Regions from separate parts of the Lelliottia sp. RD5 genome, predicted to be linked through region 1. Evidence: predicted binding sites of a transcription regulator. Region 1 holds the regulator's gene; the other holds the start of a gene.
The links. The regulator Fur, encoded in region 1, represses iron uptake genes when iron is present. The targets are predictions, from matches to a motif close to ATAATAATGAGAACNACTATCAA.
Positions count from the first base shown of each region.

Region 1 (4,386 bases):
GCTCGCGCGCGATCTGGTTACCGATCACAATATTCTGCAGGTCGATATGCGCAACCATGGGGTTTCACCGCGCGATCCAGAGATGACGTATGCGGCGATGGCCCAGGATCTGCTGGATACGCTCGATGCGAATAACATCGAAAAAGCGACGCTGATTGGCCATTCAATGGGCGGTAAAGCGGTGATGGCCCTGACGGCGATTGCGCCAGAGCGTATTAACCAGCTGGTGGTGATTGATGTGGCACCTGTGGATTACGATGTGCGTCGCCACGACGAAATTTTTGCGGCGATCAATGCCGTCACTGAAGCCAATGCGAAAACCCGTCAGCAGGCTGCGGCGATTATGCGCGAGCATTTAGATGAAGAAGGCGTGGTGCAGTTTCTGCTGAAGTCGTTCGTCGAGGGCGCGTGGCGGTTTAACGTCCCGGTTCTGTGGGATCAATACGATAACATTGTTGGCTGGCAGCCAATTCCAGCCTGGCAGGCCCCTACGCTCTTTATTCGCGGCGGCAATTCACCGTATGTCACAGAAGCCTATCGCGATACGCTGCTGGCGCAATTCCCGCAGGCGCGTGCGCATGTGATTGCCGGTGCAGGCCACTGGGTTCACGCCGAAAAACCGGACGCGGTGCTGCGCGCCATCCGCCGTTATCTCTCTGAGAACGCGATTTGATTAAAATGTCAGCGACTGGACACCTGTTGGCCTCCAGTCGTTGGCGTGCTGATATCAGTAATGTATGATGTCGCGCTCATCGCCCCGGCAATAGCAGGGCCGCTCGTTTTCCCCGAAGTCTCTGAATCATGGCCAAAGAACAAACGGACCGTACGACATTAGATCTGTTCGCGACTGAACGTCGACCGGGACGACCTAAAACCAATCCGCTTTCGCGCGATGAACAGTTGCGCATCAATAAGCGAAACCAGCTTAAACGCGACAAAAGTCGTGGGCTTAAACGCGTCGAGTTAAAACTCAATGCGGACGCAGTCGACGCCCTAAGCGAACTGGCTGAGGCCCGTGAAATCAGCCGCAGCGAGCTGATCGAAGAGATGCTTATGCTGCAACTGCAGGCATTGCGCCATTCACAGTAAAAGTCTGAAAAATCGCCCTTACCCCACTTTCATGTAGCACAGAGTGCAGTCCCGCGTGATAGCTGTTTCCGCTGACTTCTCTGTTCTGCTATGATTGCCCTTATCCGTGGACAATTTGTGCCACCATACCATTAAGTTTCAAGAGGTTATTTTACTCATGGCAATCATCGGCATTTTCTTCGGCAGCGATACCGGTAATACCGAAAACATCGCAAAAAACATTCAAAAACAGCTAGGTAAAGACGTTGCCGACGTCCATGACATTGCGAAGAGCAGTAAAGAAGATCTCGAAGGTTACGATATTCTGCTGCTGGGCATTCCAACCTGGTACTACGGCGAAGCACAGTGTGACTGGGACGATTTCTTCCCAACGCTGGAAGAAGTCGACTTTAACGGTAAGCTGGTCGCGCTGTTCGGTTGCGGTGACCAGGAAGATTACGCAGAGTACTTCTGTGATGCGCTGGGCACCATTCGCGACATCATCGAACCGCGCGGCGCGGCGATTGTCGGTCATTGGCCAACGGCGGGTTATCACTTTGAAGCGTCTAAAGGCCTTGCGGATGACGATCATTTTGTGGGCCTGGCGATTGACGAAGACCGTCAACCAGAACTCACCGCAGAACGCGTAGACAAATGGGTTAAGCAGATCCGCGAAGAACTTCACCTCGACGATATCCTGAATGCCTGATTGATCGTGCGGCGCTGCAAAACTGTTGCGCCGCATTGATAGGTAATTCCAATTAAAATAATTGCTACAAATTTTTAACTTTTGCTTTCATACCTGTACAATATCCCAGGTTAAAGTGGATGCCTTCGCTCAACTTTGTTGGCGATACCACGTTTTTATAAGCATACTTTGCTTGAGACTTGCAGTTTTCATTTAGGCATGGCAGTTCTATAATGAAACGCATTATCCCAAGTGCATTTTCTGTCACTTCTTCTTTAGAAGTGAATCGTTTAGCAACAGGACAGATTCCGCATGACTGACAACAATACCGCATTAAAGAAGGCTGGCCTGAAAGTTACGCTTCCTCGTTTAAAAATTCTGGAAGTACTGCAAGGGCCGGACAATCACCATGTCAGTGCGGAAGACTTGTATAAACGTCTGATCGACATGGGCGAAGAGATTGGCCTGGCGACCGTTTATCGCGTTCTGAACCAATTTGATGACGCCGGGATTGTCACCCGTCATAATTTTGAAGGCGGTAAATCCGTTTTCGAACTGACACAACAGCATCACCACGATCACCTCATCTGCCTGGATTGCGGCAAGGTGATTGAATTTAGCGATGAATCTATCGAATCTCGTCAGCGTGAGATTGCCACTCGTCATGGTATCCGTCTGACCAACCACAGCCTGTACCTCTACGGTCACTGTGCTGAAGGCGATTGCCGCGAAAACGATCACGCGCACGACACCAAATAATCGTCTTGCATACTCTGAGCCAACCTGACGGTTGGCTTTTTTTTGCCTGCTAGACCTGCTAAAAATAAAAAACCCGGTTGTGCGCCATCCAACTCGCATCAGGATGGCGCACAACCGGGCGTGGCAAAAGAGAATTACTTAGTGTTATTGCTGCGAATCTCCTGCCAGATCTTGTCACAACGCTTTGCCACTTCCTGATCATTGCCGGTTTGACGCGCCTGAATACAGGCCTGGTAATCCAGCACCCGCACATTTTCCTGCGTCGCAAACTGCTCGTGCGCTTTCTCTTTTTTCAGCACATTCAGCACGCTCTGGCAGGCTTCAATTTTTTCTGGCGATCCTTCGGCGGTGTTAATACAGGCGCTGTAGGCCTCTTTCAGTCGTGAGTCTTCTTTTGGTGCTTGCGGCTGTGCGCAGGCGACCAGTCCCGATGCAAGCATCGCGACGATAACACATTTTTTCAACATATCAGTCTCCATTCCGGCGGGATGGGGGAATCATCCCGCCGGCGTGTTCATCAGAAAATGGTGAAGGGTGCGATGACCATGAATTTCACGTCACGCTCGTCCTGGAAGATGTTGCCGTAACCGCCCGAGTAGCTTGGAATGTCGGAATGGTTGTCGTATTGAGTGAAGTGCAGTTTAAACATCGTGCCCTTCGCGCGACCGTCCTGAAGGGTGTAGATGGCATCGAGGCTGTATGAGGATTCTTTCAGGCGATAGTTCGGATCGTAGTAAGCGTCCGGCGTCGCCATATCCGCAGGTTTTGCGTCCCATGCATACGCGTAAGATGCGCCAACTGCCCAGCCCGGCAGATTCCAGTTTTTCAGGTCATACATGGCACCGAAGAATACGGCTTTCTCGCCATCGGCGTTGAAATCCGAACGGTTATCCCACCAGATATCCAGGCGACCATTTGAAGATGCGTAGGTCGGCGTCATACGCTGCAGGAAGTAGCCCTGCTGACCTTCGGCCTTCACGTATGTCCCTTCCAGGCGTAAATCAACCTGCCCGATTTTGTAGCCAAAGGTCAGCGCCTGAAGCCATGCCGTGCCGTCATACAGATCGTTCACACCGCCATCGCTGACTTTGTCACGCGTACCGTAGAACTGATAACTGGTCGACAGCGGGCCGCCAACGATATCGAATTTATAGCTGGCTTTGGCGAAGTACTGATCCACGTATCCTTCTGCCTGACCAAACGCCGCTTCCAGCACTAAATCGTTTTTAAAGTCATATTTCGCCCCTAACGAGTGGAGATACTCGACTTTGGTTTTCTTGTCATTCTGGTAGAACTTGTCCATCTCAAGGTGCCATGGCGCTTTATATTCGTTGGTCCACATATAGGAGAAACTCAACGCGCCCGCATCGCCATAGTCAAAGTTTGCTCCGGCTTCAGCGCCCTGATACGTCCCTGGCATAAAGCTCCAGTGTGGGGCTAACAGCGTCTGACCGGTTGGCTGAATATAGCCACCGCGTGCCCAAACCGGACCGTATTTGAATTTAGCGGCCGCTTTGTAGAGGCTGATTCCACTCTTATCACCCGACCAGTCTTCTTTGTAGGCTTTGTTACTGGAGGAGAACGCAATTTCGTTCGGGTGGGCGCTGTCGCCATTTTCCGCCATCTCGATGGCAGTAAACGCCGCAATATCCAGCCCGAACATGTCCGCAGCGTAACCAGACTGGAAATCAAGATTGGCGTTCCAGGTGGAATGGGACAGGTTGGTTTTGTATTTGTCTTCGGTGACGTCTTTACGGTCACGTTCACGCTGCCAGTAATAGATACCGCCCGTGAGCGTGGAATCATCGATAAAGCCTGCTGCCTGAGCCTGCGGAGAAGCGATAAAGCCAGACATTGCTGTCACACCGGCA
Region 1 is NZ_JBVYHQ010000001.1:1,472,529-1,476,914, forward strand. Features, by position in the region: gene ybfF (esterase) at 1-673, shown strand, start outside; gene ybfE (LexA regulated protein) at 802-1,089, shown strand; gene fldA (flavodoxin FldA) at 1,247-1,777, shown strand; gene fur (ferric iron uptake transcriptional regulator) at 2,069-2,515, shown strand; gene chiQ (ChiQ/YbfN family lipoprotein) at 2,650-2,979, opposite strand; gene chiP (chitoporin ChiP) at 3,033-4,386, opposite strand, start outside.

Region 2 (4,386 bases), on a different contig from region 1:
GGGCATCGGTCTATTCCGCGTCCGAACTGGCTGCGCTGGAATTCCCGGATCTGGACGTTTCCCTTCGCGGCGCCGTCTCTATCGCCCGTCGTTTACAGGATCCGCTGGCCGAGCTGGTGAAGATCGATCCGAAATCTATCGGTGTGGGTCAGTACCAGCACGACGTCAGCCAGACCCAGCTGGCGCGTAAGCTGGATGCGGTAGTGGAAGACTGCGTGAACGCCGTTGGCGTGGATCTGAACACCGCGTCCGTCGCGCTGCTCACCCGTGTGGCTGGGCTGACGCGCATGATGGCGCAAAATATCGTCTCCTGGCGTGATGAGAACGGACAGTTCCAGAACCGTCAGCAGTTACTCAACGTCAGCCGTCTCGGGCCAAAAGCCTTTGAACAGTGCGCGGGCTTCCTGCGTATCAACCACGGCGATAACCCGCTGGATGCCTCAACGGTTCACCCGGAAACGTATCCGGTGGTGGAACGCATTTTGGCCGTCACGCAGCAAGCGCTGAAAGATCTGATGGGCAACAGCGCGGAACTGCGCAACCTGAAAGCCGTCGATTTCACCGATGAGCGATTTGGTATCCCGACCGTTACTGACATCATCAAAGAGCTGGAAAAACCTGGCCGCGACCCGCGTCCTGAGTTTAAAACGGCGAAATTTGCTGAAGGTGTGGAGACGATGAAAGATCTGCTGCCTGGCATGATTCTGGAAGGCGCAGTCACTAACGTCACCAACTTTGGCGCGTTTGTCGATATCGGCGTGCATCAGGACGGTCTGGTCCATATTTCTTCCCTGGCGGATAAGTTTGTTCAGGATCCGCATACCGTAGTGAAAGCGGGCGACATCGTGAAGGTGAAAGTGCTCGACGTGGATATGCCGCGTAAGCGTATCGCGCTGACAATGCGTCTGGATGAGCAGCCTGGCGAAACCAACGCACGCCGTGGCAACGGCAGTGGTGCACGCGAACAGGCACGCCCGGCGGCAAAACCGGCGCAACCGCGCGGTCGCGACGCCCAGCCCGCAGGCAACAGCGCGATGATGGATGCGCTCGCTGCGGCGATGGGTAAAAAGCGTTAATTCTGCATCTCACCCTCCTCCTGAAAAGGCGGAGGGTTATTTATGCAATGTGGAACCGATTGCATATCCGTATTTAAACCGACAATTATCACCTCGTTAACAAATAAGTGATTTCTCTCTCACCTGCAAAATCATTAAATATTGAGCAAGGTCAAACTGTCCGCGAATTAATAGCCATAACAACATTACGTCACATTTTAAATATTGCTGGTAGAAACCATTCTCATTATCATTGCATCTGTTGATTATTTAACCTTCGGTGAAAGTGGTGTCTATGCAATTCACACCAGACAGTGCCTGGAAAATTACCGGTTTTTCCCGCGAAATTAGCCCGGCCTATCGTCAGAAACTGCTGTCATTAGGCATGTTGCCTGGCTCGTCCTTCCAGGTCGTTCGCATTGCGCCGTTGGGCGATCCAGTTCATATCGAAACCCGACGCGTTAATCTGGTCCTGCGCAAAAAAGACCTCGCCTTATTAGAAGTCGAAGCCTTAACCCGATAAATCGCCAGTCGTTATTCCGAGTCTACAACAATGAAAAAATTAACCATTGGCTTAATTGGTAATCCTAATTCCGGCAAGACCACGTTATTCAATCAGTTAACCGGCGCACGTCAGCGCGTGGGAAACTGGGCTGGCGTAACGGTCGAACGTAAAGAAGGTCATTTTTCAACGACCGACAATCTCGTCACACTCGTTGATCTGCCCGGGACCTATTCGTTAACCACGATCTCGTCGCAGACCTCGCTCGATGAGCAAATTGCCTGCCACTATATTTTGAGTGGCGATGCGGATTTACTGATTAACGTCGTCGATGCGTCCAATCTCGAACGTAACCTTTACCTGACGCTGCAACTGCTCGAGCTGGGCATCCCGTGCATCGTTGCGCTAAACATGCTCGACCTGGCAGAAAAACAGCAAATTCGCATCGACATCGACGCGCTTTCCGCTCGCCTTGGCTGCCCGGTTGTGCCGCTGGTGTCGACCCGCGCACGGGGTATTGATGCCTTAAAGCTGGCCGTCGATCGTCACTCGCAAAATACCGATCTTGAGCTGGTACATTACGCAAAACCACTGCTGCAAGAAGCCGATTATCTGGCGCAGGAAATGGCGCAGACGATGCCGCAAAAACAGCGCCGCTGGCTCGGCCTGCAAATGCTGGAAGGTGATATTTATAGCCGTCGCTACGCTGGCGATGCCGCGCAGAAGCTGGATATTTCCCTCGCGCGACTCAATGAACAACTCGACGATCCGGCGCTGCATATTGCCGATGCGCGCTATCAAAGTATTGCCGCCATTTGCGAAGTGGTCAGTAACACGCTGACGGCGGAACACAGCCGTTTCACCGCAGCTGTCGATAGAATTATTCTGAACCGTTTTCTCGGCCTGCCGGTATTCCTGCTGGTGATGTATTTGATGTTCCTGCTGGCCATTAACATTGGTGGGGCGTTACAACCGCTGTTTGATGTGGGGTCGGTGGCTATCTTTATTCACGGGCTGCAATGGGTTGGCTACACGCTGCACTTCCCGGAATGGTTGACCATTTTCCTGGCTCAGGGGATTGGCGGCGGGGTTAACACCGTACTGCCGTTAGTACCGCAAATTGGCATGATGTATCTGTTCCTCTCTTTCCTTGAGGATTCAGGTTATATGGCCCGCGCGGCATTCGTCATGGATCGTCTGATGCAAGCGCTCGGTTTACCGGGTAAATCCTTCGTTCCACTGATTGTTGGATTTGGCTGTAACGTGCCGTCGGTGATGGGCGCGCGTACGCTGGATGCGCCTCGCGAGCGCTTGATGACCATCATGATGGCACCGTTTATGTCTTGCGGTGCGCGCCTGGCCATTTTTGCCGTATTTGCTGCGGCCTTCTTCGGCCAGCAAGGCGCGCTGGCGGTCTTCTCGCTGTATATACTCGGCATCGTGATGGCAATTCTCACGGGTCTGATGCTCAAACACACCATCATGCGCGGCGAAGCGTCACCCTTTGTGATGGAACTGCCGGTTTATCACGTTCCGCACGTGAAAAGCCTGCTGATCCAAACCTGGCAGCGCCTGAAAGGCTTTGTTTTACGTGCAGGTAAAGTGATCGTGATTGTCAGCATTTTCCTGAGTGCGTTGAACAGCTTCACGCTCGATGGCAAAGCCGCAGATAACATCAACGACTCCGCCCTGGCCTCCGTCAGCCGTGTCATTACTCCGCTGTTCAAACCGATTGGCGTCCACGAAGACAACTGGCAAGCGACCGTGGGGCTATTCACCGGCGCGATGGCGAAAGAGGTGGTCGTCGGTACGCTGAACACGCTCTACACGGCAGAAAATATTCAGGAAGAGGCGTTCAACCCAGCGGAATTCCATCTCGGCGATGAGCTGTTCGGGGCGGTCGATGAAACCTGGCAGAGTCTGAAAGGCACCTTCAGCCTGAGCGTCCTGGCTAACCCTATCGAAGCCAGCAAAGGCGATGGCGAGATGGCAACAGGCGCGATGGGCGTGATGAGCGAGAAATTTGGCAGCGCGTCAGCGGCTTACAGCTACCTGATTTTTGTGTTGCTCTACATCCCCTGCATTTCCGTGATGGGTGCGATAGCGCGCGAATCCAGCCGCGGTTGGATGGGTTTCTCGGTTCTGTGGGGGCTGAACATCTCCTACTCACTCTCTACCGTTTTCTATCAGGCGACCAATTTCAGCCAGCATCCGCGCTACAGTCTGGTGTGCATTCTGGCGGTAGTGCTGTTTAACGTTGTTCTGCTTGGCCTGCTGCGTCGGGCGCGAAGCCGCGTCGACGTTAACCTGCTGGCCACCAACAAGACGGCAGCAAATTGTTGTAACAGCCCGGCTGGCGACTGCCACTAAGAGGTCAACATGGCATCCATGATTCAGGTGAGAGACTTATTGGCGCTGCAGGGACGCATGGAGGCAAAACAGCTCAGCCTCTCTTTGCACACGCCACAACCGTTGATCGAGGCCATGCTCGAAAGAATGGAAGCGATGGGGAAAGCTCGACGCATTCAAGAAGATGCCGACGGTTGTCTCACGGGAAGTTGCAAGCGTTGCCCGGAAGGAAAGGCCTGTCTGAAGGAGTGGTGGGCATTACGATAAACAGACACGCCGGAGGCATTTCGCCTCCGGCGTGTAGACATTATTTATAAACGTCAGCTGTGGCGTGAACAGATTTTTCGTTCTTATTGGCGCTGGTAATCACATAGTAAGTGCCACCCAGCTCATCAGCCTTTTTCGACAGCTCTTTTTTCGCATCCATCGGAGCCGTGGTATCCGACGTCGTGATATCACCGATCTTCGTCAAATTCATGC
Region 2 is NZ_JBVYHQ010000012.1:64,724-69,109, forward strand. Features, by position in the region: gene AC0LWE_RS21820 (Tex family protein) at 1-1,076, shown strand, start outside; gene feoA (ferrous iron transporter A) at 1,351-1,578, shown strand; gene feoB (Fe(2+) transporter permease subunit FeoB) at 1,609-3,927, shown strand; gene feoC ([Fe-S]-dependent transcriptional repressor FeoC) at 3,937-4,173, shown strand; gene AC0LWE_RS21840 (YdgH/BhsA/McbA-like domain containing protein) at 4,214-4,386, opposite strand, start outside.
Region 2: feoA (ferrous iron transporter A) is a predicted target of Fur. The motif match lies at 1,287-1,309, and genes of this name have one in related genera.